DNA from 2 places in the Sulfitobacter sp. W002 genome. Region 2 is predicted to be linked to the other one. Evidence: riboswitches for the same ligand, from Rfam matches in the RefSeq annotation. Region 2 holds a riboswitch; the other holds the start of a gene.
The links. Region 2 has a riboswitch for thiamine pyrophosphate ahead of thiB (thiamine ABC transporter substrate binding subunit). Riboswitches for the same ligand answer to the same signal wherever they lie in the genome.
Positions count from the first base shown of each region.

Region 1: linked by a shared signal. The riboswitch ahead of thiD (bifunctional hydroxymethylpyrimidine kinase/phosphomethylpyrimidine kinase) and the one ahead of thiB (thiamine ABC transporter substrate binding subunit) in region 2 are both predicted to bind thiamine pyrophosphate.

Region 1 is NZ_CP081126.1:1,476,331-1,490,583, forward strand. Features, by position in the region: gene K3758_RS07300 (thiazole synthase) at 1-157, opposite strand, end outside; gene thiS (sulfur carrier protein ThiS) at 161-358, opposite strand; gene K3758_RS07310 (FAD-dependent oxidoreductase) at 348-1,328, opposite strand; gene thiD (bifunctional hydroxymethylpyrimidine kinase/phosphomethylpyrimidine kinase) at 1,321-2,124, opposite strand; TPP riboswitch at 2,191-2,287, opposite strand; gene K3758_RS07320 (error-prone DNA polymerase) at 2,399-5,728, opposite strand; gene K3758_RS07325 (DNA polymerase Y family protein) at 5,728-7,215, opposite strand; gene K3758_RS07330 (ImuA family protein) at 7,163-7,897, opposite strand; gene K3758_RS07335 (SOS response-associated peptidase) at 8,033-8,671, shown strand; gene K3758_RS07340 (UdgX family uracil-DNA binding protein) at 8,668-10,098, opposite strand; gene K3758_RS07345 (putative DNA modification/repair radical SAM protein) at 10,098-11,333, opposite strand; gene dctP (TRAP transporter substrate-binding protein DctP) at 11,560-12,531, shown strand; gene K3758_RS07355 (TRAP transporter small permease) at 12,539-13,033, shown strand; gene K3758_RS07360 (TRAP transporter large permease) at 13,035-14,253, shown strand, end outside.
Region 2 is NZ_CP081126.1:189,895-204,147, forward strand. Features, by position in the region: gene paaZ (phenylacetic acid degradation bifunctional protein PaaZ) at 1-1,721, opposite strand, end outside; gene K3758_RS00900 (2Fe-2S iron-sulfur cluster-binding protein) at 1,732-2,796, opposite strand; gene paaD (1,2-phenylacetyl-CoA epoxidase subunit PaaD) at 2,804-3,352, opposite strand; gene paaC (1,2-phenylacetyl-CoA epoxidase subunit PaaC) at 3,346-4,068, opposite strand; gene paaB (1,2-phenylacetyl-CoA epoxidase subunit PaaB) at 4,101-4,445, opposite strand; gene paaA (1,2-phenylacetyl-CoA epoxidase subunit PaaA) at 4,451-5,443, opposite strand; gene pcaF (3-oxoadipyl-CoA thiolase) at 5,472-6,677, opposite strand; gene K3758_RS00930 (alkaline phosphatase) at 6,885-8,432, shown strand; gene cobO (cob(I)yrinic acid a,c-diamide adenosyltransferase) at 8,494-9,099, opposite strand; gene K3758_RS00940 (DMT family transporter) at 9,170-10,108, opposite strand; gene aroC (chorismate synthase) at 10,119-11,228, opposite strand; TPP riboswitch at 11,321-11,422, shown strand; gene thiB (thiamine ABC transporter substrate binding subunit) at 11,457-12,434, shown strand; gene K3758_RS00955 (thiamine/thiamine pyrophosphate ABC transporter permease ThiP) at 12,410-13,966, shown strand; gene K3758_RS00960 (ATP-binding cassette domain-containing protein) at 13,953-14,253, shown strand, end outside.

The sequences.
Region 1 (14,253 bases), 1.3 Mb from region 2:
AAAACGCCTGACCCGCGCCCTGTTCGCGGCGCAGCGAAACGGTTGCCACCGGGGCGGCACTTTGGCGAAAGGCGGCTTCCATCACCGCGGGCGAGGGGTAGCGCGCGGTGCCCAGCATCAGCGGCAGGGACAGAGAAACGCCGTAAAAGTCGCGCATCGCTTAGCCCCCCTGCATGGCGCTGAGCACTTCAAGCCGGTCGCCATCGCTGAGCCTCGTCGCACCCCGCGCGCCTGCGGGGACAAAATTGCCGTTGAGTGCGGTGGCGACCTTGGCTTCGCCCCAGCCAAGCTCCACCAAGGCCGCGTTAAGCTGCGTGGCTGTGACCTCGCGCGCCTCGCCGTTCACTTCAATTTTCACGGAATAATTCCCCCGTTGTCGCTGTTGCAAGAAAGGCTGCGGCCTGTTCTGCCAAGGCCGGTGCCATAAGAAATCCGTGCCGAAACAGCCCGTTAAGATGCAGCACCGCGCCGCGTTGCACGATGCCGGGAAGGTTGTCGGCAAAGGCGGGGCGCAGGTCGGCGCCCATCTCGATGATCTCCCCTTCGGCAAAGCGCGGGTCGAGCGCATAGGCCGCCGAGAGCAGTTCCAGCGCCGAGCGCGCGGTCATTTGGGCCCGGCTGGCGCTTTCGATCTGGGTCGCGCCCAGCATGTAAATTCCGTTCCCACGCGGCACCACATAGAGCGGGTGGCGCGGGTGCAGCAGGCGGATCGGGCGGGTGAGGGTGATCTCAGGCGCGCGCAGCAAGATCATCTCGCCGCGCACCGCCCGCAGGCCGGGCAGGTCGGCGCTGGCGGCCATGCCACGGCAGTCGATCACCGGGCCTGCGACCTTGGATGGGGTGAGGGGCGTGGGCTCGACCTTCACCCCATGGGCGGCGAGCGTTTGGGTCAGATCATGCAGGGCTTGGCGCGGGTTCAGGTGCGCTTCCTCCTCAAAGAACAGCCCGCGCCGATGACGCCCGGTAAGCTCGGGCTCGAGCGCCGCGATGGCCTCGGCGTCACGTGGGGTGTGGCCTTCGGTCCGGTCGGCGAACCGTTGGATCTCAGCGCGGTCACGTTCCGGGGCGATGACCAGTGTGCCCCTGTGGGTGACCTCGGTGACCTCAGACCAGAGCGCCGCGGCACGCCGCCCGTGGGTCACCACCGCAGGCTCGCTCAGCGCGCCTTCGCAGAAGGGGGCCAACATACCGCCCGCCCACCACGAACAGCCATGCGGCCCGGGCGTGCCTTTGCGGTCGACCAACAGGGGCCGCAGCCCCTGCGCCAGACAGGCCCGCGCTGCCCAAAGCCCCGCAACCCCTGCGCCGATGATGGTGACGTCACTCATGGGGCCAAACCGCGTGGAAATGATGCACCGGGCCATGGCCACGGCCGATGTTGAGGGTGTCGCCAGCGGCAATGGCGCGTTGCAGATAGGCATGCGCAGCCTGCACGGCCTGCGGCAACGTCTGCCCCCGCGCCAGCCCTGCGGCGATGGCGGCGGAAAGGGTGCAGCCGGTGCCGTGGGTGTTGGCGGTGTGCTGGCGGGGCGCGGAAAGGCGCAGGGTTTCATCCGCGGTGATCAGCAGATCGACGCAGGTCTCCCCCTTGCCATGCCCGCCCTTCATCAGCACCGCGCCGGGACCGGCCGAGAGCAGGGCGCGGCCCTGTTCCAGCATGGCGGCCTCATTGGTGGCTTCCGGCCTGTCCAGCAGCCGTGCGGCCTCGGGCAGGTTCGGGGTCAGCACATGGGCCAAGGGCAGCATCCGGTCACGCAGTGTCGCCACCGCCTCGGCAGAGAGCAGCGCATCGCCGGATTTTGCCACCATCACCGGGTCGAGCACCACAGGCGCGGCGCAGCCCGCAAGCCCCTCGGCCACGGCGGTGATCGTCTCAGGATCGCCCAACATGCCGATTTTCACTGCGCCAATCGCCAGATCATCGAAGACTGCCGTCATCTGCGCCCGGATCATCGCGGGAGAGATCATCTCGACCCCGGTCACCGCGCGGGTGTTCTGGGCTGTCACGGCGGTGAGCACGCTGGCCCCGTAAACGCCAAGCGCGCTGAAGGTCTTCAGATCGGCCTGAATCCCCGCCCCGCCGCCGCTGTCGGACCCCGCAATCGTTAGTGCTTGAAACGCCATTTGGCCCCCATGTGTTAGATGGGCCAAGGGCGTGTGGATACGGGATAAACGACGGGCCGCATGGGGCCGATGCTTGGTTCCGTTCCCTACGCCGGTACGACCCGGATCAGGTTCGATGGGTCGGTTTTTACCTCTCAGCCTTGCGGCACCCCAACGGATTGCGGGCAGGCTAGCGAGGCGGGCTGGCAGGGTCAACTGGTGATGGTTAATTTATGAGTTGTCGTTCTGTATCAACTATTTGCGAGTCACACTTCATCAAATACATGAAGATTCGTTAATGAAAATCCCGCGACTTCGGGATCACACGCGCGTCGCGCGGATGGCTATGCATCGCCACCTGACCGGGCAGCGGATGGGTCGGGTGATCACCCCGCGTGGTGATGCCGGGCATCGGTGCGTCCGACAGCGATGCAAGCCTGTCAGAGCGGTCCTCAAGCCGGTCGGCCACCACATGGATCACCCGCCCGTCGGTCTGCACGCGCCCTTCGACCACCAGCAGCCGCGCGGCCATGATCGTGGGGCGGTAAAGCTTGAACATATTGGGCCAGATCACGAGGTTCGCCACGCCGCATTCATCCTCCAGCGTGATGAAACAGACCCCCTTGGCGCTGCCCGGCTTTTGCCGCACCAGCACCAGCCCCGCGAGCTTGACCCGCCGCCCATGCCCCATCCGCGCCAGATCGCGGGCCGAAGAAAACCCCTGCGCGGCGAGGCTGGAGCGGTAGAAGGACATCGGATGCGCCTTCAGCGACAGGCGCAGCGTTTGGTAATCGGCCACGACCTGTTCGGCCTTCGGCATCACCGGCAAGGCGACCTCCGGCTCCGGCCCCTGAGCCGCGGCCTCCGCATGGTCGAAGATCGGCAAGGCGGGCGCGTCGCGCAGCCCTTGCGCCTGCCACAGCGCCTGACGCCGGTTGATCCCCATGCTGCGCATCGTGTCGGCGGCGGCCAATTGTCGGATCGCCTTGGCGTTGAGGCCGGCGCGGCTCTTGAGGTCTTCGACATCCACAAAAGGCGTCTCGCGCCGGTCCATGATCCGCGCGCCTGCTTTCTCTTGCAACCCATCCACCATCCGCAGCCCCAAGCGCAGGGCAAAGCCGTCGCCACAAGGCTCCAGCGTGCAGTTCCAGTCGGAGTAATTCACATCGACCGCGCGCACCTCGACCTGATGTTCCCGCGCATCTCGCACGATCTGCGCCGGGGCATAAAATCCCATTGGTTGTGAGTTCAGCAGCGCGCAGGCAAAGGCCGCGGGGTAGTGGCATTTCATCCAACTTGAGACATAGACCAGCTTGGCAAAACTCGCGGCATGGCTTTCGGGAAAGCCGTATTCGCCAAAGCCCTTGATCTGGTCGAAACAGCGCTGCGCGAAGACCGGATCGTAGCCGCGTTTGGTCATCCGGCCCACCATCTTGTCCTGCAGCTTCTCGATCGTCCCACGTGAGCGGAAGGTGGCCATGGCCTTGCGCAACTCATTGGCCTCGGCGGGCGAGAAGCGCGCCGCGTCGATGGAGATCTTCATCGCCTGTTCCTGAAAGATCGGCACGCCCAATGTTCGGCTGAGAATGCTGAACAATTCGTCCTGCGGATAGGCCGGGCCGGGGGCGGGATAGACGACGCTCTCCATCCCCTGACGACGGCGCAGGTAGGGGTGGACCATATCGCCTTGGATCGGGCCGGGGCGGACGATGGCGACTTCGATCACCAGATCATAGAAGACGCGGGGGCGCAGTTTTGGCAGCATGGCCATCTGCGCGCGGCTTTCCACCTGAAACACCCCGAGGCTGTCGCCCCGGCAGAGCATGTCGTAGGTGGGTCGCCCGGTGGCGTCGTCCTCGTGATCCTCCACCGGGACGGTGGCCAGTTCCAGCGGGCGGTCGTAATGCGCCTCGATCAGGTCGAAACATTTGGCGATACAGGTGAGCATGCCGAGGGCGAGGATATCGACCTTGAAGATTTGCAACGCATCGATGTCGTCCTTGTCCCATTCGATGAAACTGCGCTCGGGCATGGCGCCGTTGCCGATGGGGACGATCTCGGTCAGGGGGCGCTCGGTCAGGATGAAGCCGCCGACGTGCTGGGACAGGTGGCGCGGCATGCCGATCATCTGTTTGGCCAGCGTCAACACCATGCGCAGATAGGGGTCCGAGAGGTCCAGCCCCGCCTCGCGGGCGCGGTCATCGTCCATCTGGCCCTCGAAACTGCCCCAGATCGTGCCCGCAAGCTTTGAGGTCACGTCTTCGCTGAGCCCCATGGCCTTGCCGACCTCGCGGATGGCCGAGCGTGGGCGGTAGTGGATCACCGTGGCGCAAAGCCCGGCGCGGTGGCGGCCATATTTGCCGTACATGTATTGGATGACCTCTTCGCGCCGCTCATGCTCGAAATCCACGTCGATGTCGGGCGGCTCGTCGCGTTCCTCGGATAGGAACCGCTCGAACAGCAGGTTGTGCACCGCCGGGTCGACCGAGGTGATGCCGAGGCAGAAACAGACCGCCGAATTGGCCGCCGAGCCGCGCCCTTGGCAGAGGATCGGCGGCTCAGCTTCCTCGCGGGCAAAGCGCACGATGTCGTAGATGGTGAGGAAATAGCGGGCGATCTTTTTGGCGGAGATGAGCGCGAATTCCTTTTCGATGGTCTTTTCTACCCCCTCGGGCACGCCTTGCGGGTAGCGCCGCGCCGCGCCCTCCCATGTCAGCCGCGCCAATTCCTCCATCGGGCTGCGGCCTTCGGGGACGATCTCATGTGGGTATTCGTAGGCCAGATCGGTGAGGCGAAAGGTGATCCTGTCCGCCAGCCGTCGCGTCTCGGCGATGGCATGGGGCCAGTCGGCGAAGAGGCGCAGCATCGCCTCGGGCGATTTCAGGTGCCGTTCGGCATTAGCGGCCAAGAGATAGCCCGCTTTCGGCACAATCACGCCCTCGCGGATCGCCACCATCACATCCTGCAAGGGCCGCCGGTGGCGCGCGTGGTAGAGCACATCGTTGGTGGCCAAAATCCTCAGCCCATGGGCGCGGGCCAGCGCATCGAGCCGGTTGATCCGCGCCCGGTCATCGCCACGGTAGAGGAAACTGGCCCCGATATGCCGCATGTCCGGCAGTGCTTTCACCAGACGCGGCAGGCCAGCGGCAAAGACGTCAAGGTTCTCGGGCGGCATGACGATCAGATGCAGCCCTTCGGCGTGTTGGCTCAGCATCTCCAGCGTCAGATGGGTCTCACCCTTTTGCTGCCATTCGCCGTCCACCGATTGCATCTTGCCCGCCGACAGCAGCGTCGAGAGCCGCGCATAAGCGGCGCGGTCTTGCGGATAGGCCAGCAGTTCGGTCCCACAAAGCAGCACCAGACGCGCGCCGATCAGGGGGCGGATATGGGCCTTTTCCGCCTCCACATGCAGCCGCACCACGCCCGCCAGCGTGTTGTGGTCAGCGATGCCGAGGCTGTCATATCCGTGGTGATAGGCCATCTCGATCAGGTCCACGGCGTCCGAGGCCGCGCGCAGGAAGGAAAAGCAACTGGCCAGCCCAAACTCCACGTACTCCGCCCGCGGCGGGTCGGCAAAACCGTCTTCGCCCAAGGTGCGGCGCTTATGTCCTTCCTGCTCGGGCATCAGGCAAAGAGCCCATGCAAAAACCAGCGCGGCTCGGCCCCGCGACCGTCATAGATCACCCCCTCGCGGTAGAGCCAGAAACGCTGGCCGCCCTGGACCTCGACTTTGTAGTAATCGCGCAACCGGGTGCCGGGGCGGTCGCGCCACCATTCCGGCGCGATGCGTTCCGGCCCGGTGTGGCGCGTGGTTTTATAGGTGACGCGCCGCCAGTTGAACTGCGAGGGCGGGCCTTCGGGCACGGCATAGATCACGCGCACCTCTTCGGCGGGGGTCAGCAGACGCAGCGGGCGGTCGCGCAGCAAGGCGGGCGCGGCGGTGGGCGTGCCGTGCAGGGCGTCGACACGTTGCTCCACCCGTTCGGGCTTATGGGTCTCGCGCCACTGCGGCCAGTTGACCTTGTCCGCGCCCAGCTTCGCGGCGAGCCGGTCGAGCAGCCCGGCCACATCCGCCGAAGGGTCGCGTTTGCCGTCGAGGTGGTCTTGCATCAGCGGCAGCGGTTCGCTGGTCAGCGCCTCCAACGTCAGCAGGTCAAAGCCAAAGCCGCTGTCGATGTTTTCCAGTTTGCCGTCGAACAGCCTGCGCAGATGCGCGGGGTCACGGCTGGCCCGCGCCGTGGCGACCCCAAGCGCGCGCCAATCGCCGTCGATGCGGTAGATGGTCAGGCGCAGCCGCCGCGCGCCAAGCTCGGCGCGGGCCAGAAGGGTGCAGAGGTCATCCACCAGCGCGGGCAGATGCGGGGCGGGGTCGAGCACCGGCTCAGGCAGGCGGCTGCGGGTTATGAAATGGCGATGATCCGGCGGGGCGTTCAACGGGTCGGGGGCCTTGCCGAGGGCCTTGTCGAGCAGGATCAGCGGGTTGCGATCGGGCTTGAGGCTGGCAAAGCGCCGCATCAGCGCGGCGCGGGGCAAGTCGCTCAGCGCGCCGATGGTCTTGAGGCCAAGCCGGTCCAAGAGCCGTGTGGTCTGCGCATCCAGCCGCAGGGCGGCGACGGGCAGGGGGGCGAGGGCGGTGGCCACGTCCTCAGCCCCGCAGATCTGCGCGCCGGAGCCGAAGCGTGCCAGTGCCTGCGCGGCACCGGGAGTGGGGGCCATGGCGACCCGCGCGGTCAGCCCCTGTAGCGCAAAACGGCTGCGGAGGTCGCGCAGCATGGCGACCTCTCCGCCGAACAGATGGGTGCAGCCGGTCACGTCCAGCAGCAGGCCATGGTCCTGATCCCGCGCCGTCCAAGGGCACCAGCGCCGCGCCCAATGCACCAGCCGTTGGATCAGCGCCTCATCGCCCTCCAGATCGGCGGGCTCCACATGCAGATCGGGGTGGATGGCTTGTACATCGACCACCCGCGCGCCCGCCTCGATTCCGCGCATCGTGGCGGCAGCGCTCAGCCCATGGACCACCGGCCCATGGGTTCCGTCGCGCGACAGGACGACGGGCACCTCATCCCCCGGAACGCTGCGGTATTGGGCGATCACCCGGCGCCACCGCTCCATCGTCAGCATAGGGAACCAGACGGAGACGATCCGCGGCGCGGGGGCTTTGGCCTTTGTCGGGGTCATGGGCAGCCACCCAACGTCCCGGCGCATGGCCACGCGCGCGAAACAGCTCTAAATCCCAGCGGGCCGCGCCGGGGGCCTGCGCATCGTATGGATGGGCCTGTGAGGGCAGCGAGGAAATGCGCCAACGCATGCGCGCCGCACTCAAGCCCCCGGGATCGCCGCTGCGAATGAGATAAAGCGGCACGTTTGAGGCCTCGGCCCGAAGCGAGAGCCGTTTGGTGGCGGTGAAATCCAGCACTTCCGGGCCGCCGTGCACCTCGCCGATCACGGCAGAAAGCCCCGCACAGGCGGCCCCTTCCTCCATCGTCCAAAGCACGTCGCGCGGATGGCTGGCCGTGACCAGCAGCACCGGTTGCTCCAGCCCGAAACCGCGCAGGCTGGGCGTATAGGGCGCCCCATTCTCGCGCCGCGACAAAAAGTCCTGCACCCAAAGTACCGGCCCCTTGCCACGCGGCAGCAGCGACAGCACGAAGGCACTGGCCGGGGCCGTGGCAAAAGCCCCCGGAAAGACATCCGTCAGCGGCGCGTGTGCGGCCAGAACCCCCGGTTCGGGGGGTGTCGACGGCAGCCGCCGCGGCAGGGTAAGGACCTGCCCATATGTAGAATCGGTTGTCATGCACGACTCCATATGTTCACATTTTGTTCTGGTTATAAATCATCAATTGCGGTGCTGTCAAAGATCCTGTGGCCCTTGCCGGACGCGGGCAAAACCGCATCTAATGGGCCAAGATGACGGCAAGGGGGCCAACCGATGTGCAATCTCTATTCCCTGACCAAGGGGCAAGCGGCGATCCGCGGCTGGTTCGATGGGGTCGACGACCAAACAGGCAACCTGCCGCCGATGCCCGGTATCTACCCCGACTATGCCGCCCCGGTGGTGCGCCACGGCGATGGCGGTCCGGTGCTGGAGATGATGCGGTGGGGGATGCCCTCTCCGGCCTTCGCGCTCAAAGGCAAGAAGACCGACCGCGGCGTGACCAACATCCGCAACATCGCCTCGCCGCATTGGCGGCGCTGGCTGGGGGCCGAGCATCGCTGCGTGGTGCCCTTCACCGCCTTTTCCGAGCCGCTGAACCGCCCCGGAGAGCGCTCGCGCCCCATTTGGTTCGCGCTTGGCGAGGACCGTCCGCTGGCCTTTTTTGCGGGCGTTTGGACCGAATGGACCTCTGTGCGCAAACTGAAGGACGGCGAGACCACTGATACCCTCTATGGCTTTCTGACCACCGAAGCCAATGCCGAGGTCGGGGCCGTGCACCCCAAGGCGATGCCGGTGATCCTGACCAACCCCGATGACGTGCAGCGCTGGCTTACGGTTGAAACGGCCGAGCTGCCCAGTCTGCAACGCCCCTTGCCGGACGGCAAGCTACAGGTCATCGACCCCGAGGATTAAGCCGCCTCCGCCATCATCCGTGCCGCCATCGCCAGATCGGAGCGGAACTGCGCCGTAGCCTCTTCGCGCAGCGCCGGATCCGGCACGCGCAAGAGGTAGGAGGGGTGCAGGGTGATCAGCACCGGGATGCCTTCAGGCCCCGTCTCGATCGCGCCACGGCGTTTGAGAATTCCCGTGCCCTTACCGGTCAGGCTCTGCGCCGCCGTGGCGCCCATGGCGAGGATCAGCTTGGGCTGCACTTGCGCCACCTCGGCGTTCATCCACCAGCGGCATTGGTCGATTTCTGGCGTCTCGGGGCGCTGGTGAATGCGGCGTTTGCCGCGGGCGGTGAATTTGAAGTGTTTGACCGCATTGGTGACGAAAGCGGCCTCGCGATCTAGCCCGGCCTCGGCGGCCACGCGGTCGAACATCTGCCCGGCGGGGCCAACAAAGGGACGGCCCGCGAGATCTTCCTGATCGCCGGGTTGTTCGCCGACCACCATCAGATCAGCGCGGCTTGGCCCTTCGCCCGGCACGGCTTGGGTGGCGTGGCAATGCAGCGGGCAGCGGGTGCAAGCGCGGATCGCGGTGGGCAGTTCCTCCATCGGGCCGTCCCATGCTGAATCGAAGGCGCTGAGCTGCGCCTGTACGCGGTCCATGCGCACCGGCGGCAGGGTGGGTGCTGCCTCGGCCATGGCACGGGCGCGGGCGGGGGCCTCAGCGATCATCTGGGGGATGAAAGCGGCTTCGGGCATGTTCTTCCAGTATTTCTTGGGCATCTCGGATTGCATCGCCTTCACCATCAGGCGGGCGGGGTTAAAGATGTTCTGGAAGTAGGTGATCCAAAGCTGCTCGCCCGCGTCCTCGGGCAGGTCGGGTTTTTCGTGCCCTTCTTGGAACGTGAGTTTGCCGTTCTCGAAAATGGCCGAGACATCGGGCGTCAGGATGCGCCAGTCCATGTCGGAAAACCGCCGCACGAAGAAATCCGCCGTTGGCTCCACCGTGTGATGCGTGGGCTCGAACCATGCCGCGAAACTGCGGCGCGGGGCATCGGGCGCGCCGATTTCGCGGAAGCGGACGAAGGCTTTCATCTTGTGCTGGCAACGGCGCACGTTCTTCTCCATCCCGCGTAGCACGGCGAGGTCGGCATCGCCCCGGTCCGACATCAAATGCGGCGCGTCTTTCACCCGCCAAAGAAAGGCATAGAGCCGCGCGAAACGCTCCGGATCGCTGTGCCATACGGCGGTTTCCGCCATGGAGACGAAGCTGCGCGGGACCGAGACCTGTCCGGCTTTAGGTGACACAGTCTCGCCGCCGAAAAGATCGGCCGCGGCGGCATGATCGCCCCAGAGAATATCCTCGGGCGGGACACCTGCAGCCAGAAAACCGCGCGCCGCTTCGCGCCATGCTTTCGCCGTGCCGATGGGGGGGAGCGAGACGCGCTGCATCAGAACAGGGTCAACTGCTCGGGCGGCGGCGCGAAACGTGCGCGCAGGTCGGCGCTGTCGGTCAGCCCACCGGGCGTCCAGCCGCCCGCGGTGACAAAGGCGCGGGCCTTTTTCATCGAGGCGCCCATGCGGGTGAGGTCTTCGTAGCGCAGGGACCGGTGGCGGCGGGCGGCGAGGATGCGGTTCACGGTCTTCACCCCGAAGCCCGGCACCCGCAGCAGCATCTCGCGGCTGGCGCGGTTCACGTCCAGCGGGAAATGTTCGCGGTGCACCAGCGCCCAAGCGAGCTTGGGATCGACCTCAAGGTCGAGATTGCCGTCGCGGGTGACGGAGGTGATCTCGTCCAGTTGGAAATCATAGAAGCGCAGCAGCCAGTCGGCCTGATAAAGCCGATGCTCGCGTTGCAGGGGCGGGCGGATCAGCGGCAGTTTCGCGGAGCTGTCGGGGATCGGCGAGAAGGCGGAATAGTAAACGCGCTTCAGCTTGTAGCTGGAGTAAAGCCGCGTCGATTGGCCCAGCACTGTGGCGTCGTTCGACCCATCCGCGCCGATGATCATCTGGGTGGATTGACCGGCGGGCGCAAAACGCGGCGGGCGCTTGCCGGAAAAGGATTTCTCTTTGCTGGCGTCCTTGACCATCCGCACATTTGCCATGGCGCGGCGGATCTGCTCGGGCTTTTTCTCGGGCGCATATTGCTGCACCGCCGTATCGGTGGGCAGCTCGACATTGATCGATAAGCGGTCGGCCAGACGGCCCGCTTCCTCGATCAACTCAGGCGAGGCATCGGGGATCGTCTTGAGGTGAATATAGCCCCGAAAGTTCTCTTGGTGACGCAGCTTGCGGGCGATCTGCACCATGTCCGACATCGTCGCATCGGGGGAGCGGATCACGCCCGAGGACAAAAACAGCCCTTCGATATAATTGCGGCGGTAGAACTCGATGGTGAGCTTTACCACCTCATCCACGCTGAACCGCGCCCGGTCGACGTTCGATGACACGCGGTTGATGCAATAGCTGCAATCGTAGATGCAGAAATTCGTCATCAGGATCTTGAGCAGGCTGATGCACCGCCCATCGGGGGCGTATGCGTGGCAGATGCCGCTGCCTTCGTTGGAGCCCAGCCCCTTGCCATCGCGCGAGTCGCGTTTGGTCGAGCCGGAGGAGGCGCAGGAGGCGTCGTATTTCGCCGCGTCGCTGAGAATCGCCAGTTTTTGATCGAGTGTCTGTTTTGCCATGTGTTCTATATATGTTCTCATGGCGGGGGTGTCATTAAACTATCTTAATGCCGCGACAATCTGCGCAGGGCACCGCCTGTGCGACGGCGCGGGTAAGGGGTGAGAGTTTAAATTGACGAGGCGAAATCTTGTCGCTACGAATTACATGCAGATACATATTATGCATATGCATGCGAGAGCACCGGGGCAGAGATCGCGGGCTTTTGATCACAACTGGGAGACGATCATGAAAACAACAACCACGCTCAGCGCGGCGCTCTTTGCCGTCAGCACCCTTGCCACCACCAGCACCGCCAGCGCCGACGAAGTCACGCTGCGCGCCGTGTCGGCCTTTACCCTAGGCACCGCGTTTAGCCGCGAGTTTGAAGCCTTTGTCGAATGGATCAACGAGAACGGCAAGGGGGTCGTGCAGATCAATATGGTCGGCGGGCCGGAAGCCGTGCCGCCCTTTGAATTGGGCAACGCTGTGCAATCCGGCGTTGTCGATATCGCCAACAACACTACGGCCTATTACCCCAACCTGCTGCCCACGGGCGACGCGCTGCATCTTGCGGAAAACACCATTCAAGAGCAGCGCGAGAATGGCTGCTACGAGCTGGTCGACCGCATCCACCAAGAGCAGATGAACGTCAAATACCTCGGCCATGGCGGCGACGGGATCGGCTATCACCTCTATCTGACCAAACCGGTCGAGGGGCCGGACCTGAGCGGTCTGACCATCCGCACCACGCCAGTCTATCAGGCGATGTTCACGCAGCTGGGGGCCAATCTGGTGCGCACCGCGCCGGGCGAAGTCTATAGCGCGCTGGAGCGTGGGGCGATTGACGGTTACGGCTGGCCGAGCCAAGGCGTGTTGGATCTCGGTTGGGACGAGCAGACCAAATACCGGGTCGACCCGAGCTTTTACAACGTCGACGTGAACCTGCTGGTGAACCTCGACACGTGGAATGGCCTGACCGACGAACAGCGCGCCAAACTCGAAGAGGGCGCGGCTTGGATGGAAGAGCTTAACAACGACAATGCCGACCGCAACGCGACGGAATACGCCGCACAGGCGGATGCGGGGATCGAGACGATCACCTTCAGCGACGCCGATGCCGAAGCGTGGATCAATGCCGCGCGCGATGCCGGTTGGGCGGCGGTCGAAGAGGTCGATGCCGATCTTGCGCAGCAGATGCGCGCCTGCATGACCAAGTGATCGCCCGATGATCTCAACATTGTTTGACCGGACACTCCGGGGGCTGGCCGTTTTCTCGGCCGGTATCCTCGGGGTGATCGCGGTGTTTATCGCGATCAACGTGGTGCTGCGCAATCTCGGCTTGCCGGTGGTATATGGCGCGCTGGATGCGATCCAATATGCGCTGATGATTGCCACCTTCCTTGGCGCGCCTTGGGTGCTTTCGATTGGCGGGCATGTGAAGGTTGATCTGATCACGAGCAACCTGTCGCAGCGCACCGCCCATGCTTTGACGCGGATCACCAGCGCCATTGGCGCGGTGACGGCGGGGGTGCTGGGCTGGTACGGGCTGCAAGCGGTGCTGGCCTCGGCCGCGCGCGGGTCGATGATCCGCACTTCATTCGTGATCCCGGAGTGGTGGATGCTGGCCTTTGTGCCGCTGTCGCTGGCGCTGTGTACGATCATCTTTATCCGTCGTCTGCTTTATCCGGAAACGGCCGAGCGTAGTTTGAGTGGTCTTTGACATGGATTGGGGCCTGACACTGACCTTGATGCTGGGCGGATTGGCGGTTTTGCTGTTGATCGGTCTGCCTGTAGCATTCGCCTTTATCGCCGTGACCACCGTGGGGGCCTATTTCGTATTGGGCGGAGACCGCGGCATCCTGCAACTGGCGCGCAACTCGGCGCAGTCGGTCGCGAATTTTCAGCTCGCGCCGATACCGCTGTTTATCTTGATGGGAGAGATCCTCTTTCAGACCGGAGTCGCGCACCGCGCCATTGACGCGATTGAGCGGGTGGTGACGCGCATCCCGGGCCGCATGTCGGTCGTCACGATCTTTGGCGGCACGATTTTTGCAGCCCTTTCCGGCTCGACCATCGCCAATACCGCGATGCTGGGCGGCACGCTGCTGCCGGGGATGCTGAAACGCGGCTATCATCCGTCGATGGCGATGGGGCCAATCATGGCCTCGGGCGCGATTGCGATGCTGATCCCGCCTTCGGCGCTGGCGGTTCTGGTGGGCTCGCTCGCGGGCATCTCCATCGCCGGGCTGCTGATCGCGGGGGTTTTGCCCGCGCTGCTGCTGGCGGTGCTTTTCGTGGCCTATGTGGTGGGGCGGAGCCTTCTCGACCCGAAAGTCGCGCCGCCCGATGTCTATGAGGAAATGCCGCTGCGCGAACGTTGGACGCCCTTCGTGATCTATGTGCTGCCGCTGTCGGTGCTTTTCGCGGTGGTGATCGGCTCGCTTCTGGCGGGGATCGCAACGCCCACGGAAAGTGCCGCCCTTGGCAGCATCACCGCCGTGATCATCGGGGCCGCCTACCGCGCCCTGAGTTGGGAGAAGATGGGCCGCGCGCTGATGGAGACGCTGAAGCTGTCGGTGATGATCCTGTTCATCATCGCGGCCAGCCAGACCTTTGCGCAGGTGCTGTCCTTTTCAGGCGCGACCAATGGGCTGATCAACGCAATTAACGCGGTCGATCCGACGCCGCTGATGGTGCTCTTGGGGATGATCGCGATCCTGCTGTTTCTGGGGTGTTTCATCGATCAGGTGTCGATGCTGATGGTCACCGTGCCGGTCTTCGTGCCTCTGGCGAGTGCGATGGAGATCAACGAGCTGACCCTCGGCGTCGTCTACCTGCTGACGATGGAGATTGGCCTGCTGACGCCGCCCTTCGGGCTGCTGCTGTTTGTCATGCGCGGGGTCGCACCTGCGGAGATACGCATGCCGCAGATCTATGCCT
Region 2 (14,253 bases):
TCGTCCATATGAGCGTAGAAAGTATCGCCGGTGAAATGGGCGAAGGTCTCGATATCCTCCAGCGTGACCTTGCGGGTGGGCGAGTAGAAGGTTTCGCCCAGATCCAGCTCGGTGAAACGGCGGGTGAAGGGGTGCGCGCGGTCGGTGATCTCTTCCGCCCCCGGCACCCATTGTTTGCCGATCGCGGTGAGGATGTCGGGGCTGCCCTGAATGGCCGTGCGCTGCATGTAATGCATCACGCCGCGAATGCCGCCCAGTTCTTCGCCGCCGCCCGCGCGGCCTGGTCCGCCATGCACCATATGCGGCAGCGGAGAGCCATGGCCCGTGGCCTCCCCCATCGACGTGCGGTTGTTGAAATAGAGCCGTCCGTGGAAGGCTGCGGAGCCCATCGTCAGCTCGCGCGCCACCTCACCGTCATTGGTGATGATCGAGGCGACAAGAGAGCCTTGGCCGCGGTTCAGCAACTGCGAGGCATGGGCCAGATCGCGGTAGGGCATGAGGGTGGAAATTGGGCCGAAAGCCTCGGTGTCATGCACGCGCTCGGCCTTATCTGGGTCGGCACAATGGAACAGCATCGGCGGCAAGAATGCGCCCTTGTCTTTGTCAGCGCCTTTGACTGTGAAGTTGTCGGGGTCGCCAGAAACACGCTCGGCCTCGGCACTCAGCAGCCCCACCTTTTCCAGCACGTCGCGTTTCTGGCTACCCGAGACCAGCGCGCCCATGCGCGTATCCTCGGCACGCGGGTCGCCGATGGTAGTCTTAGCGAGGCGTTCGGACAGGGCCGAGATCACCGCGTCGATCTGCGCCTGCGGCACCATGATGCGGCGGATGGCGGTGCATTTCTGCCCCGCTTTCGCGGTCATCTCGCGCTGCACTTCCTTGACGAAGAGGTCGAACTCTGGCGTCCCCGGCACGGCGTCGGGGCCAAGGACCGAGGCGTTGAGGCTGTCCTGCTCAGACGTGAAGCGCACCGAGTTCTGCAGCAACAAGGGATTGCTGCGCAGTTTCAGCGCGGTATCGGCAGAGCCAGTGAAGGCCACGGCATCCTGACAGTCGAGGTGATCGAGCATGTCGCCCAAGCCGCCGCTGACCAGTTGCAGGGCGCCCTTCGGCAGCAGCCCACTGTCGAGCATCAGCCGCACGCAATGTTCAGTGACGTAGCAGGTCGCCGTTGCCGGTTTTACGATCGCCGGGACACCTGCCAGCAGGGTCGGGGCGAGCTTCTCCAACATGCCCCAGACCGGGAAGTTGAAGGCGTTGATATGCACCGCCACGCCCTGCAGTGGGGTGCATATATGCCGCCCCATGAACTGGCCCTCGCGGCCCAATTGCTCGGGCGCACCGTCGAGATAGACATGCGCGTCCGGCATCTCGCGCCGACCTTTAGAGGCGAAAACCAGCATGGTGCCGATGCCGCCGTCCACGTCGATCTTGTGGTCCGACAGTGTCGCGCCAGTGTCGTAGCTCAGGTCATAGAGCGCCTGTTTGTGCTCCATCAGGTGCAGTGCCAGCGCCTTCAGCATGCGCGCGCGGTCGTGGAAGGTCATGGCGCGCAAGGTAGGGCCGCCGTGGTCGCGGGCAAAGCCTAGCATGGCCTGCGCGTCGAGCGCATCGTTGCCGGCCTGCGCGATGACTTCGCCGGTGATGGCGCTGGCGATGTTGCGGGCGCCCGCACCCGGGGCCAGCCATTCGCCTGCCGCGTAACTGTGAATATCGCGCATGTCGGCTCCTTTAGTGCGTGTCGTAGTCGATGGTGAGCGTATCGCTCAGCGGGTAGCTCTGGCAGGTCAGCACATAGCCGCGCTCGACCTCGTAATCCTCCAGCGCGTGGTTCGAGATCATCTCGACCTCGCCCTCCAGCACCTTGCCCATGCAGGTCGAACAGACCCCGGCCTTGCAGGAGAACGGCGCTTCCTGTCCGTTTTCAAGCGCCGCTTCCAGCACCGATTGGCCCTTCTGCATGGTGAAACTGCGCCGCGCGCCGTCGATGATGACGGTGATTTCGGTGCCGCTCTGCCCCTCGCTGCGCTTGGCCATTTCCTGTTTGGCCAGACGGCCCTGCTGGCTTTCGCTGAAGAGTTCGAATTTGATCTGATCATCGCCCAGGCCGTTGGTCTTAAGCGCCTCGGCAATCGCCAGCATCATCGGTTCGGGGCCGCAGATGAAGGCGGTGTCGATGTTGTCGATCTGAATCCAATGTTTAAACAGCGCATCGCATTTCGCTTGATCGATACGGCCCTCAAACAACTCCATATCCTGACCGGATTCGAGGATGTGGATCACCGTCAGCCGGCCCATATAGCGGTTTTTCAGATCCTCAAGCTCCTCGCGGAACATGATCGTGTTCACCGCGCGGTTGGCATAGACCAGCGTGAATGTCGATTGCGGCTCGCGTTTCAGCACGGTTTTCAGGATCGACAGCACCGGGGTGATGCCCGACCCGCCCGCAAAGCCGAGGTAGTTTTTCGCCACCTCCGGCTCGATCGCGGTGAAGAATTTGCCCTGCGGCGGCATGGCATGGAGCGTATCGCCGACCTTCAATTCGGTATTGGCATAGGTCGAGAAAGCTCCGCCATCGACGCGCTTGATACCTACCTTTAGCTCGCCATCGTCCAACCCGGCGCAGATCGAATAGTTGCGGCGCAGCTCGGTGCCGTCGAAATCCTGCTTGAAGGTCAGGTATTGGCCTTGGGTAAAGGCGAAGGCTTGCGGGTTTTCCGGCTTCAGCGTCAGCACCACCGCATCGCGGATGGTGTGGTGAATATCAGTCACTAACAGGGGGTGAAACTGGCTCATCGGGGCCTCAGATACATTTGAAATAGTCGAAGGGTTCGCGGCAGTCACAGCACCGCCACTGCGCCTTGCAGGGGGTCGAGCCGAACTGGCTGATCCGCTCCACCGCGGTGGATTTGCAATGCGGACAATGTTGCGGCCCACCGGCGGGGCGGGGTGGCGCGATGCCGTAGGCTTCCAGCTTGGCGCGGCCGGTGTCGGTCATCCACTCGGTGGTCCAGGGCGGGGAGAGCTGGCGTTTCAACTCCAGCTTTTCGACCCCATGGCCGTGCAGCGCCATCTCGATATCGAGGTTGATGATGCTGGTGGCCGGGCAGCCCGAATAGGTCGGCGTGATGGTCACGACCAGCGTGTCGCCCTGCCACGCCACATCGCGGATGATGCCCAGATCAGTGAGCGAGATCGCGGGAATCTCGGGGTCTGGGATCGCCGAGAGCCATGCCCAAACCGTCTCTAACGCGGGCTTTTCAGCTAACACGGCACCGCGCGGGGCGGTATCGCGCACGACCCCCGGCACCGGCGCGGGGACCGGCCGGCTGTGGGGGCTGGGTTTCACCATGTGGCGTCCGGGTAGGCGCGCTGCAGCCATTGCATCTGGGTCAACATATGGCCGAGATGTTCGCTGTGCCGCGCGCCGCTTTTTCCGCCTTTGTGGGCGAAATCGTCTTCTGGCTTAGTGAGGGTCGCGGCTGCCAGCGTGTCGCCGACCAACTGGTCATAGCCTGCCCGCAGGCTTTCTGGATCGGGCGCGATGCCCGCCGCGACCATCGCCACATCAACGTCATCGCCGATGAACATCTCGCCGACATAGGGCCAAAGCAGATCAAGCGCCGCCTGCATACGGCGGTGGCTTTCCTCGGTCCCGTCGCCGAGGCCGATCACCGTGACAGAGGAGCGTTCGAGGTGGTAGGTCACTTCCTTGGCGGATTTCTCGGCGATGGCAGAGATTTCCTTGTCACTGGAATCGATCAGCGCGGTCAGCTGCGCCAGATGCCAAGCGTCGAACAGAAACTGCCGCATCATGGTCTGGCCGAAGTCGCCGTTGGGCTGTTCCACCAGCAGGACATTGCGGAAATCCCAGACATCGCGGTGAAAGGCGAGCTTGTCCGCATCGCGGCCTTCGCCCTCAACCTCGCCCGCCAGACCCAGCCACAACTGCGTCTGCCCGATCAGGTCGAGCGCCACGTTCGCCAGCGCAATATCCTCTTCCAGCACCGGCGCCACGCCGCACCATTCGGAGACGCGGTGACCCAGCACCAGCGCGTTGTCCCCCATCCGGCAGAGGAATTCGAACTTAGGATCGGTGCTCACATCGCCCCCACTTCGTCGGGAATGTCGAAGAACGTCGGGTGGCGGTAGACCTTGTCGTTGGCAGGCTCATAAAGCGCGCCTTTTTCCTCGGGCGAGGAAGCGGCGATGGCGCTGGCCTCGACCGCCCAGATGCTCACGCCTTCGTTGCGGCGCGTATAGACGTCGCGGGCGTTCTTGATCGCCATTTCCGCGTCTGCCGCATGCAGGCTGCCGACATGGCGGTGGCTCAGCCCGTGCTGGCCGCGGATGAAGATCTCCCACAGCGGCCATTCGGTCGACCGTGTTTTGCCATGCGGGGCGGCTTCGGTGCCGTCGTATTCACTGGATTCAGGGCTGCTCATGTCGCTTACTCCGCTGCCATTTGTCTGCTGCGCTTTTTCTCGGCGTGGGCCAGAAGCCCCTCGCGCACCCAACGGCCTTCGTCCCAAGCCTTGTTGCGCGCGGCCAACCGTTCGGTGTTGCAGGGGCCATTGCCCTTGAGCACCTGAAAGAACTCTTCCCAATCCGGCTCGGCGAAATCGTAATGGCCGGTCTCTTCGTTGAACTTCAGCGTCTCGTCGGGGATCGCCAGGCCGAGGTATTCCGCCTGCGGCACCGTCTCGTCGACGAACTTCTGGCGCAGCTCGTCGTTGGTGTTCATCTTGATCTTCCAAGCCATCGACTGCGCGGAGTGGACCGAATCCTTGTCCGAGGGGCCGAACATCATCAGCGCGGGGAACCAGAAACGGTTCAGCGCATCTTGGGCCATTTTGCGCTGCGCGTCCGTGCCGTTGGCCATCTTCATCATGATGTCGAAGCCTTGACGCTGGTGGAAGCTCTCTTCCTTGCAGATCCGCACCATCGCGCGGGCATAGGGCCCGTAAGATGTCCGCTGCAGCGGCACTTGGTTCATGATCGCGGCCCCATCGACCAGCCAGCCCACCGCGCCCATATCGGCCCATGTTAGGGTCGGATAATTGAAGATCGACGAATACTTCATCTTGCCCGACAGCAGGTCGCGGGTCATCTGGTCGCGGGTCACGCCCAGCGTCTCGGCCGCGCAATAGAGGTAGAGCCCGTGGCCCGCCTCGTCCTGTACCTTGGCCAGCAGGATCGCCTTACGCTCCAGCGTCGGCGCGCGGGTGATCCAGTTGCCCTCGGGCAATTGGCCGACGATTTCGCTATGCGCGTGCTGACCGATCTGGCGGATCAGGTTCTTGCGGTAGCCGTCGGGCATCCAGTCCTTGGGCTCGATCTTGCCGCCCGCGTTGATACGCTCCTGAAAGGCGCGCTCTTCGGGGTCCATCTCGTCGAGGGATTTGATGCCCTTGCCGGTGGATTTGATCATCTGTGCATACATCGTTCTGTTCCTTTCCGGGAAAGAAGTCTCAGCCTGCGTTTTCGAGGATCAGGGCGACGCCCTGTCCCACGCCCACACACATTGTACATAGCGCGTATTTGCCACCCGTCCGCTTGAGTTGCAGCGCCGCCGTCATCACCAAACGCGCGCCCGACATGCCCAGAGGGTGGCCGATGGCGATGGCGCCGCCGTTGGCGTTCACATGGGGCGCATCATCCGGCACGCCAAGGGCGCGCAGGGTGGCGAGGCCTTGGCTCGCGAAGGCCTCGTTGAGTTCAATCACATCCATCTGCTCGATCGTCAGGCCCGCGCGGTCCAGCACCTTGCGGATTGCGGGGATCGGACCGATGCCCATGACGCGCGGCTCGACACCTGCGGCAGACATGGCGACAACGCGGGCGATGGGGGTGAGGCCGTGGTCTTTCACGCCTGCCTCTGACGCCAGCAGCATCGCCGCCGCGCCATCGTTCACGCCCGAGGCATTGCCTGCAGTCACAGTCAGGTCAGCGCCATTGATGCCGCGTAGCTTGCCGAGTTTTTCCAACGTGGAGCCGGGGCGGGGGTGTTCGTCGCTGTCCACGACAATGTCATCGCCCTTGCGTTGCGGGATGGTGACTGGGGCGATTTCTTCGGCAAAGAGACCTTTTTCGGCCGCCGCGGCATAGCGTTCCTGGCTGCGCGCGGCAAAGGCGTCTTGGTCCTCGCGCGACACATCATGGTCGGCGGCGACGTTGTCGGCGGTTTCGGGCATGGAATCGACGCCGAACTGCGCCTTCATCTTGGGGTTCACAAAGCGCCAGCCGATGGTGGTGTCATAGACGGCGTTGTTGCGGGAAAAGGCTGTTTCCGCCTTGGGCATCACGAAGGGGGCGCGGGACATGCTCTCGATCCCACCGGCGATGGCCAGGTCCATATCTCCGGCGCGGATCGCACGGGCGGCGGCCCCGACGGCATCCATGCCGCTGGCGCAGAGGCGGTTGATCGTGGCCCCCGGGACATCGACGGGCAGACCCGCCAGCAGAGCGGCCATGCGCGCGACGTTGCGATTGTCTTCGCCCGCTTGATTGGCGCAGCCCATGAGGACATCATCGACACGCGCCCAGTCCACCGACGGGTTCCGCTCCATCAGTGCCTTCAGCGGGATCGCGGCCAGATCGTCGGCGCGAACCGAAGAGAGGGCGCCGCCGTAACGGCCAATGGGGGTGCGCTGCGCGTCGCAGATGAATGCCTGCATGGGGGTGCTCCTGTTGTTGCCCCACAATTTACACATCAAGGCGATTCGGTTCAATCAAAATGTTACGGAATAGAATTGCGGCGTTGATTTCGGTAACACGTTACAGCCCTGTCGCCAAAGCTTCGCCAAAGGGTCACGCAGCTGTCGGCGCTCTGTCACGCATAGGGGGTTCTGTGCGGCCATCGCCACCCTCAGAGGAAGCTCAAGATGACCAAACTGATCCGCCCGACCCGTCGCGCTGTGCTGGCGGGCTCCACCGCCTTTGCCGCAAGCCTTGCCATGCCCAGCCTCAGCCGTGCCGCCTCGCGCCCGGTGTTTACCCATGGGGTGCAATCGGGTGATGTTGACACGCAATCCGGCATGATCTGGACCCGCACCGACCGCCCGGCACGGGTGCAGGTTGAAATCTCTACAACCGAAAGCTTCGCCAACGCCCGGCAGCTTGCACCGATGAACGCGCTGCCGAACCACGATCTGGCCGTGAAACGTCTGGTCGAAGGGCTGCCGTCGGATCAGGATATCTTTTACCGCTTCACCGCTGCCGACCTGAGCGACATCAACGCGACCTCCGAGCCGATCATCGGCCAGTTCCGCACCGCGCCCACCGCGCGCCGGGATGTGCGCTTTGCCTGGTCGGGCGATACCGCCGGTCAGGGCTGGGGCATCGACGATGAGGGCATGCGCACCTATGCGACCATGGCCAAACACCGCCCGGATTTTTTCCTGCATTCCGGTGACACCATCTATGCCGATGGCCCGCTCGAGGATGAGGTGCAGCTTGAGGATGGCACGCTGTGGAAAAACACCACGATCATCGATGAGAAACGCAAAGTGGCCGAGACGCTGGACGAATATCGCGGCCAGTGGAAATACAACCTGATGGACGATCATGTGCGCGAGATGAACGCCCATGTGCCGACCTTCATGCAGTGGGACGACCATGAGGTCGTGAACAATTGGTCCTCTTCGCGCAGCCTGATGGAAGACGACCGCTATAGCGAGAAGTCGATTCACGTCCTCGCCGCCCGCGCCTCGCAGGCCTTCCATGAGATGACCCCGCTGCGCATCACCCCCGCTGAGCCGGGGCGGGTTTACCGCAAGATCAACTACGGTCCGATGCTGGATGTCTTTTTCCTCGACCTGCGCAGCTACCGGGGGCCGAACAGCGAGAACATGCAGACCGAGATGTCGCAGGCCACAGAGATCCTCGGGGCCGAGCAGATGGCATGGCTCAAGCGGGAACTGACCAATTCGGCAGCCACGTGGAAGGTCATCGCCTGCGACATGCCCATCGGTCTGGTCGTCGGCGGCGGGGCCGAAGCGGTAGCCAATGGCGACAACGGTGCCGCCAAGGGGCGCGAGCAAGAGATCGCGGGGCTGCTGCGTTTCATCAAGACCGCACAGGTCGATAACGTGGTCTGGTTCACGGCAGATGTGCATTACACCGCCGCGCATTACTACAACCCCGACAAGGCGCAGTTTCAGGATTTCGACCCGTTTTGGGAGTTTGTCTCGGGCCCGCTGCACGCAGGCACCTTTGGTCCGAACGAATTGGACGGCACCTTTGGCCCCGAGTTGAAATACGTCAAAGCGCCGGAGGAGGGTCAGGTGAACCTGCCGCCTTCTGCTGGTCTGCAATTCTTTGGGTTGGTGGATATCGACGCCAAGACCCAGCAGATGAAAGTGCGCCTGATGGACCGTGCCGACACCGAGCTCTACTCGGTGACGCTCGACCCCAAGGGGGCCGCGATCTAAAGACCCGTTTGAGCGGTCGGATTGAGAGGATCGCCCGGATGCGGGCGATCCTTTTCGTGTCTTAGTAATCCACGCCGCGCTGCGCTTTGATGCCCGCTTTGAACGGGTGTTTGACCTCTGACATCTCGGTTACCAGATCGGCATAGTCGCAAAGCTCGGGCCTTGCGTCGCGGCCTGTCAGCACGACGGCGGTGCGTTTGTCGCGGGCATCAAGTCCGGCGATCACGTCTTCGATCTTGAGGTATTCATAGCGGATGGCGATGTTGATCTCATCCATCACCACAAGGTCATATTCCCCGCTCGCCATCATCTCACGTGCCTTGCCGAATGCGGCCTCGGCGGCGGCGATGTCGCGGTTGCGGTCTTGGGTGTCCCAAGTGAAACCTTCGCCCATCGTGTGCCATGTCACCTCGTCGAGTTGTTCAAAGAACAGCCGTTCGCCGGTTTTCCATTTGCCCTTGATGAACTGCACCACGCCAACGCGCTGTTTCCAGCCAAGCGCGCGTACGACGACCCCGAAAGCAGAGGAGGATTTGCCCTTGCCCGGCCCGGTATGGACCAGCACCAGACCCTTTTCCGGGTCTTGCAATTCAGCCACCTTGGCGCGTTGCTCGGCCTGACGCTGCTGCATCTTTTCCTTGTGGTCTTGCGGATCCGCGTCGCTCATCGGTCATCTCCTCTATCCGGTTTCGGGGCACCATAGGCAGTGGCAGGGCCGGGCGAAAGCCCGCAATGAATCACGCTTTAGGATCGGTGACAGACCGCGCCTTGCCGCGTTCCATCCCCAACTGCCGCTCGCGCCAGATCACCAATGCGCCCGCGCTGATCACCAGCGCCGCGCCCGCCAGCATCATCATCGTCGGCAGTTCTGCAAAGAAAATATAGCCGAGCAAGATGGCAAAGAGCATCGAGGTATAGTCGTATGGCGCCAGCATCGAAGCCGAGCCAAAGCGATAAGCCGAGGTGATAAGAATCTGCGCCACTCCGCCGATTAACCCTGCTAACACCAGCAAGCCAAAGGTGTGCAGATCAGGCATGACCCAGCCGAAGGGCAGGGTGAAAAGCGCCAAGATCGATGCAGTGACGGAAAAGTAAAAGACGATCGCGGCGGTGTCTTCGTTCTGCACCAATTGGCGAATGTGGATCTGCACAAGGCTGCGCACCATCGTCGCCATTAGGATCAACAGCGCACCAATCGTGGCTGTCTGTTCCATCGTACCGATGCTGCTGAAACGCGGCCAGAGGATGATCATCACCCCGACCAGCCCGATCGCCACGGCAGTCACGCGGATCAGACGGATTTGTTCGCCCAGCAATACGGCGGCAAGGATCACGGTAAAGATTGGCGTGGCAAAGCCGATGGCGGTGACCTCGGGCAGGGGCAGCAGGCCAAGGCCGGTGAAGGTCAGCCCCATCGCCGTGGTGCCAAACAGCCCGCGCCAGACATGGCCCATCGGGTTCTTGGTCTTGAGCCCGCTTTTCAGTTTGCCGCGTTGCGCCAGCCAGATCAGGATCACCGGAATGGCAAAGAAAGAGCGGAAGAAGACAGACTCGCCCGCCGGCACGTCGTCGGCCAGCGATTTGATGATCGCAGACATGCAGGTAAAAAGCAGGATCGCCGTGATCTTCAGTCCGACGCCAAGGGCGGGGCGGGCGGAGAAATCATCGACTTTCATGCTCTGGTCCTCATGCTTCGGGGCCGATCCGTCCGCGGTTGGTGCCGATCTGCCCGCGGTGCAGCAGCAGGTGATCCAGCAGCACACAGGCCATCATCGCCTCGCCTACCGGCACCGCGCGGATGCCGACGCAGGGGTCATGACGGCCTTTGGTGATGATCTCGGTCTCTTCACCCTGTTTGGTGATGGTACGCCGCGTGGTCAGGATGCTTGAGGTCGGCTTCACCGCAAAACGCACCACGACATCCTGCCCGGTGCTGATCCCGCCCAAGATGCCGCCCGCATGGTTGGAGGAATACTCCGGCCCTTCCGGCCCCATGGTGATCTCATCCGCGTTCAGCTCTCCGGTCAGCATCGCCGCTGACATGCCCTCGCCAATCTCCACCCCTTTGACGGCATTGATGCTCATCATCGCGGCGGCCAGATCGGTGTCGAGCTTGCCATAGACCGGCGCGCCGAGGCCCGCAGGCACGCCGCGCGCGGTGACTTCGATGATCGCACCCACGCTGCTGCCCGATTTGCGCAAACCGTCGAGGTAGTCGGCCCAGTCGCCTGCCGCCTTGGCGTCGGGCACCCAAAACGGGTTCTGCTCGATCTGGTCCCAATCGAACGCATCCCGGTCGATCTTATGCGGACCCATCTGCACCATATAGCCGGTGATCTGCAGGTTCGGGGCCAGCGCCTTGATCGCCTCGCGCGCCAGACCACCCGCCGCCACCCGCGCCGCCGTTTCACGGGCCGAGGAACGCCCACCCCCGCGATAGTCGCGAATGCCGTATTTCTGGAAATAGGTGATGTCGGCATGACCGGGGCGGAACTTGTCCTTGATATCCCCGTAGTCTTTCGAGCGCTGATCGGTGTTTTCGATCATCAGTTGGATGGGCGTGCCTGTCGTCACGCCCTCAAAGGTGCCCGACAGAATCCGCACCTCATCCGCTTCACGCCGCTGCGTGGTGTATTTGTTCTGGCCGGGTTTGCGCTTGTCCAACCACTGTTGGATCATGCCCTCGTCAATCGGCACGCCGGGGGGGCAGCCATCAATCGTGGCGCCAAGGGCGGGACCGTGGCTTTCGCCCCATGTGGTGACCCGGTAAAGATGGCCAAAGCTGTTGATCGACATGGGCGGACCTCCTGTTGTCAAACCCTTAGCCGGGGCAGCGCCCTGCCTCAAGGGGATTTGCCTTGCCAATTGTGCAGGTCCGATCTACCCCTGACGCTACCTCGGGGGGCCTTTGGGCTGAGATGTACGTGTTGTGCGGACCCGTTGAACCTGAACCGGTTAACACCGGCGGAGGGAAGGTCCGGACAGACATCCACCTTTTACCTTTCGCCGCAAAAGGAGGATGCAATGAAGTATCTTACACTTGCTGCGGGCGTCTTGGGCGCATCGGCTGCATGGGCCGAAACGCCTGAATTGACGGTCTATACCTACGACAGTTTCGTCACCGAATGGGGCCCTGGCCCGGCCATCGAAGAGGGGTTTGAGGCCGAATGCGGCTGCGACCTGAAATTCGTCGGCATGGGCGATGGCGCGGCACTGCTGGCGCGGCTCAAGCTCGAAGGCGCGCGCTCTGACGCGGATATCGTGCTGGGGCTCGACACCAGCCTTGTCGCGGCGGCGAAGGAGACCGAGCTGTTCGCGCCGAGCGGGTTGCAGGCCGACTATGATCTGCCGATCACTTGGGAAGATGACGTCTTTGTCCCCTATGACTGGGGCTACTTCGCTTTTGTCCATGGCACGGACCTCTCCGCACCCACTGATTTCAAAGCGCTGGCCGAGAGCGATTTGAAGATTGTCATCCAAGACCCGCGCTCCTCAACCCCCGGTCTGGGTCTGCTGATGTGGGTCAAAACGGCCTATGGCGATGAGGCGCCCGAGGTTTGGGCAGGACTGGCGGATAACGTCGTGACTGTCACCAAGGGCTGGTCCGAGGCTTACGGTCTATTCCTCGAAGGCGAGGCCGACATGGTGCTCAGCTACACGACTTCCCCCGCCTATCACCTGATCGCGGAGGAGGATGACAGCAAGACCGCGGCGCTGTTTGACGAAGGCCACTACATGCAGATCGAAGTGGCGGGGAAGCTCGCGGGGTCGGATCAGCCGGAGCTGGCCGATCAGTTCCTGCAATACCTCGTCTCTGACGCCGCGCAATCGGTGCTGCCGACGACCAACTGGATGTACCCCGCCGTGACGCCCGAGGGAGGTTTGCCCGAAGGGTTCGGCGGGATGATCCAACCGGGCAAGGCGCTGTTGGTGCCCAATGCTGATGTACCTGCGCTCCGTGAAGAGGCTTTGGACGAATGGCTGACCGCGCTGTCGCGTTAAGCGGCAAAACGGGGCTTTTCGCCGCCGCACTGGTCGCGGGCCTGATCCTTGCCGCCCTGGTCGCCGTTTTCAGGGCAGCCGATGTGGCGGCGGGGCTGGGGACGGCGGATTGGGCGGCGGTGCGTTTTACCGTCACGCAGGCGGTGTGGTCGGCGGTGCTTTCTGTGCTGCTGGCTGTGCCGGTCGCCCGCGCCTTGGCGCGGCTGCGGTTCTGGGCGCGCGGGGCGTTGATTACGCTACTCGGCGCGCCTTTTATCCTGCCGGTGATCGTGGCGGTGCTGGGGCTGCTGACGGTCTTTGGCCGTTCGGGCGTGCTCAACCAGTTTGGCGCGGCTCTGGGCCTGCCGCCCGTGTCGATCTACGGGCTGCATGGGGTGGTTCTGGCCCATGTTTTCTTTAATCTTCCGTTGGCGACACGGCTTTTGCTGCAAGGCTGGCAGAGCATACCGTCCGAGCGGTTTCGACTGGCCGGGCAGCTACAAATGACGCCGCGGGCGCTGTTTCTGGCGCTGGAATTGCCGATGCTGCGGCAGGTCTTGCCCGGCGTGGCGGCGTTGATCTTCGTGATTTGCCTGACCAGTTTTGCTGTGGCCCTGACACTGGGTGGCGGGCCACGCGCGACGACGATCGAACTGGCGATCTATCAGGCGTTTCGGTTTGATTTCGACCTCGGTCGCGCCGCGCTTTTGTCGGTGGTGCAGCTTGTGTTGGCGGGCACAGCGGCGGTTGCGGCGCTTTGGCTTATTCCGCCGATCAGCTTGGGCGGTGGGCTGGACCGCCCCCTGCGCCGCTGGGATGCGCTGGGCGGGGGGCAGCGAGCGTTGGACATTACCGTGATTTCGGTTGCCGCATTGTTTTTGCTGCTGCCGCTGGGGGCTGTAGTGCTGCGCGGATTGGTAGGTTTGGGGCAACTGCCGCCTTCGGTGTGGCAAGCTACATTGAATAGCATTCTGGTGGCGGGCTTCAGCGTGATGGTACTTGCCGCACTGGCCTTGCCGATGGCGGGTTGGATCGCCACCCGGCGGCGCGGCGGGGTTGAGGCGATTGGCCTGATGGGGCTGGCCGCCTCGCCGCTGATGATCGGCACGGGCTGGTTCATTCTGATTAACCCGGTGCTCGACCCGGCGCGGCTGAGCCTTCCCGTTACGGCCCTCGTGAACGCGCTGATTGCGCTGCCCTTCGTGCTGCGCATTCTGGTGCCGCGGCTGCGTGAGACGTTGCAGGATTATGGCCCGCTGACCCAGACCCTCGACATGAATGGTTGGGCGCTTTGGCGTCTGTTGGTCTTGCCGCGCTTGCGTCCACAACTGGGCTTTGCCGCCGGGCTGACCGGGGCGCTGTCGGTGGGTGACCTCGGCGTGATCGCCCTGTTCGCCGATCAGGACCGTGCGACGCTGCCGTTGCAAATGTACCGTCTGATGGGCGCCTACCGGATGGAGGCCGCAGCAGGTGCGGCGCTGTTGCTGCTGGTCTTGGCGCTGGCGGTGTTTTTCATCTGCGACAAATGGGGGCGCTGGCATGCTGACGCTTGAAAAGATGCGCATTGAGCGGGGCGATTTCAGCCTTGCCGCTGACATGACCCTCGCGCAGGGGCGCAGCTACGCCGTGATCGGCCCCTCTGGGTCGGGCAAGTCGACGTTGCTGGCTGCGGTCTGTGGGTTTGTGCCGGTGGCGGCGGGGCGGTTGTTGCGGGATGGCGCGGACATCACCGAACAGCATCCCGGCCAACGCGGCATGACGATGCTGTTTCAGGACAACAATCTGTTTCCACATCTTTCCGTGCGTCAGAACGTCGGCCTTGGTCTGCGCCCAGATCTTC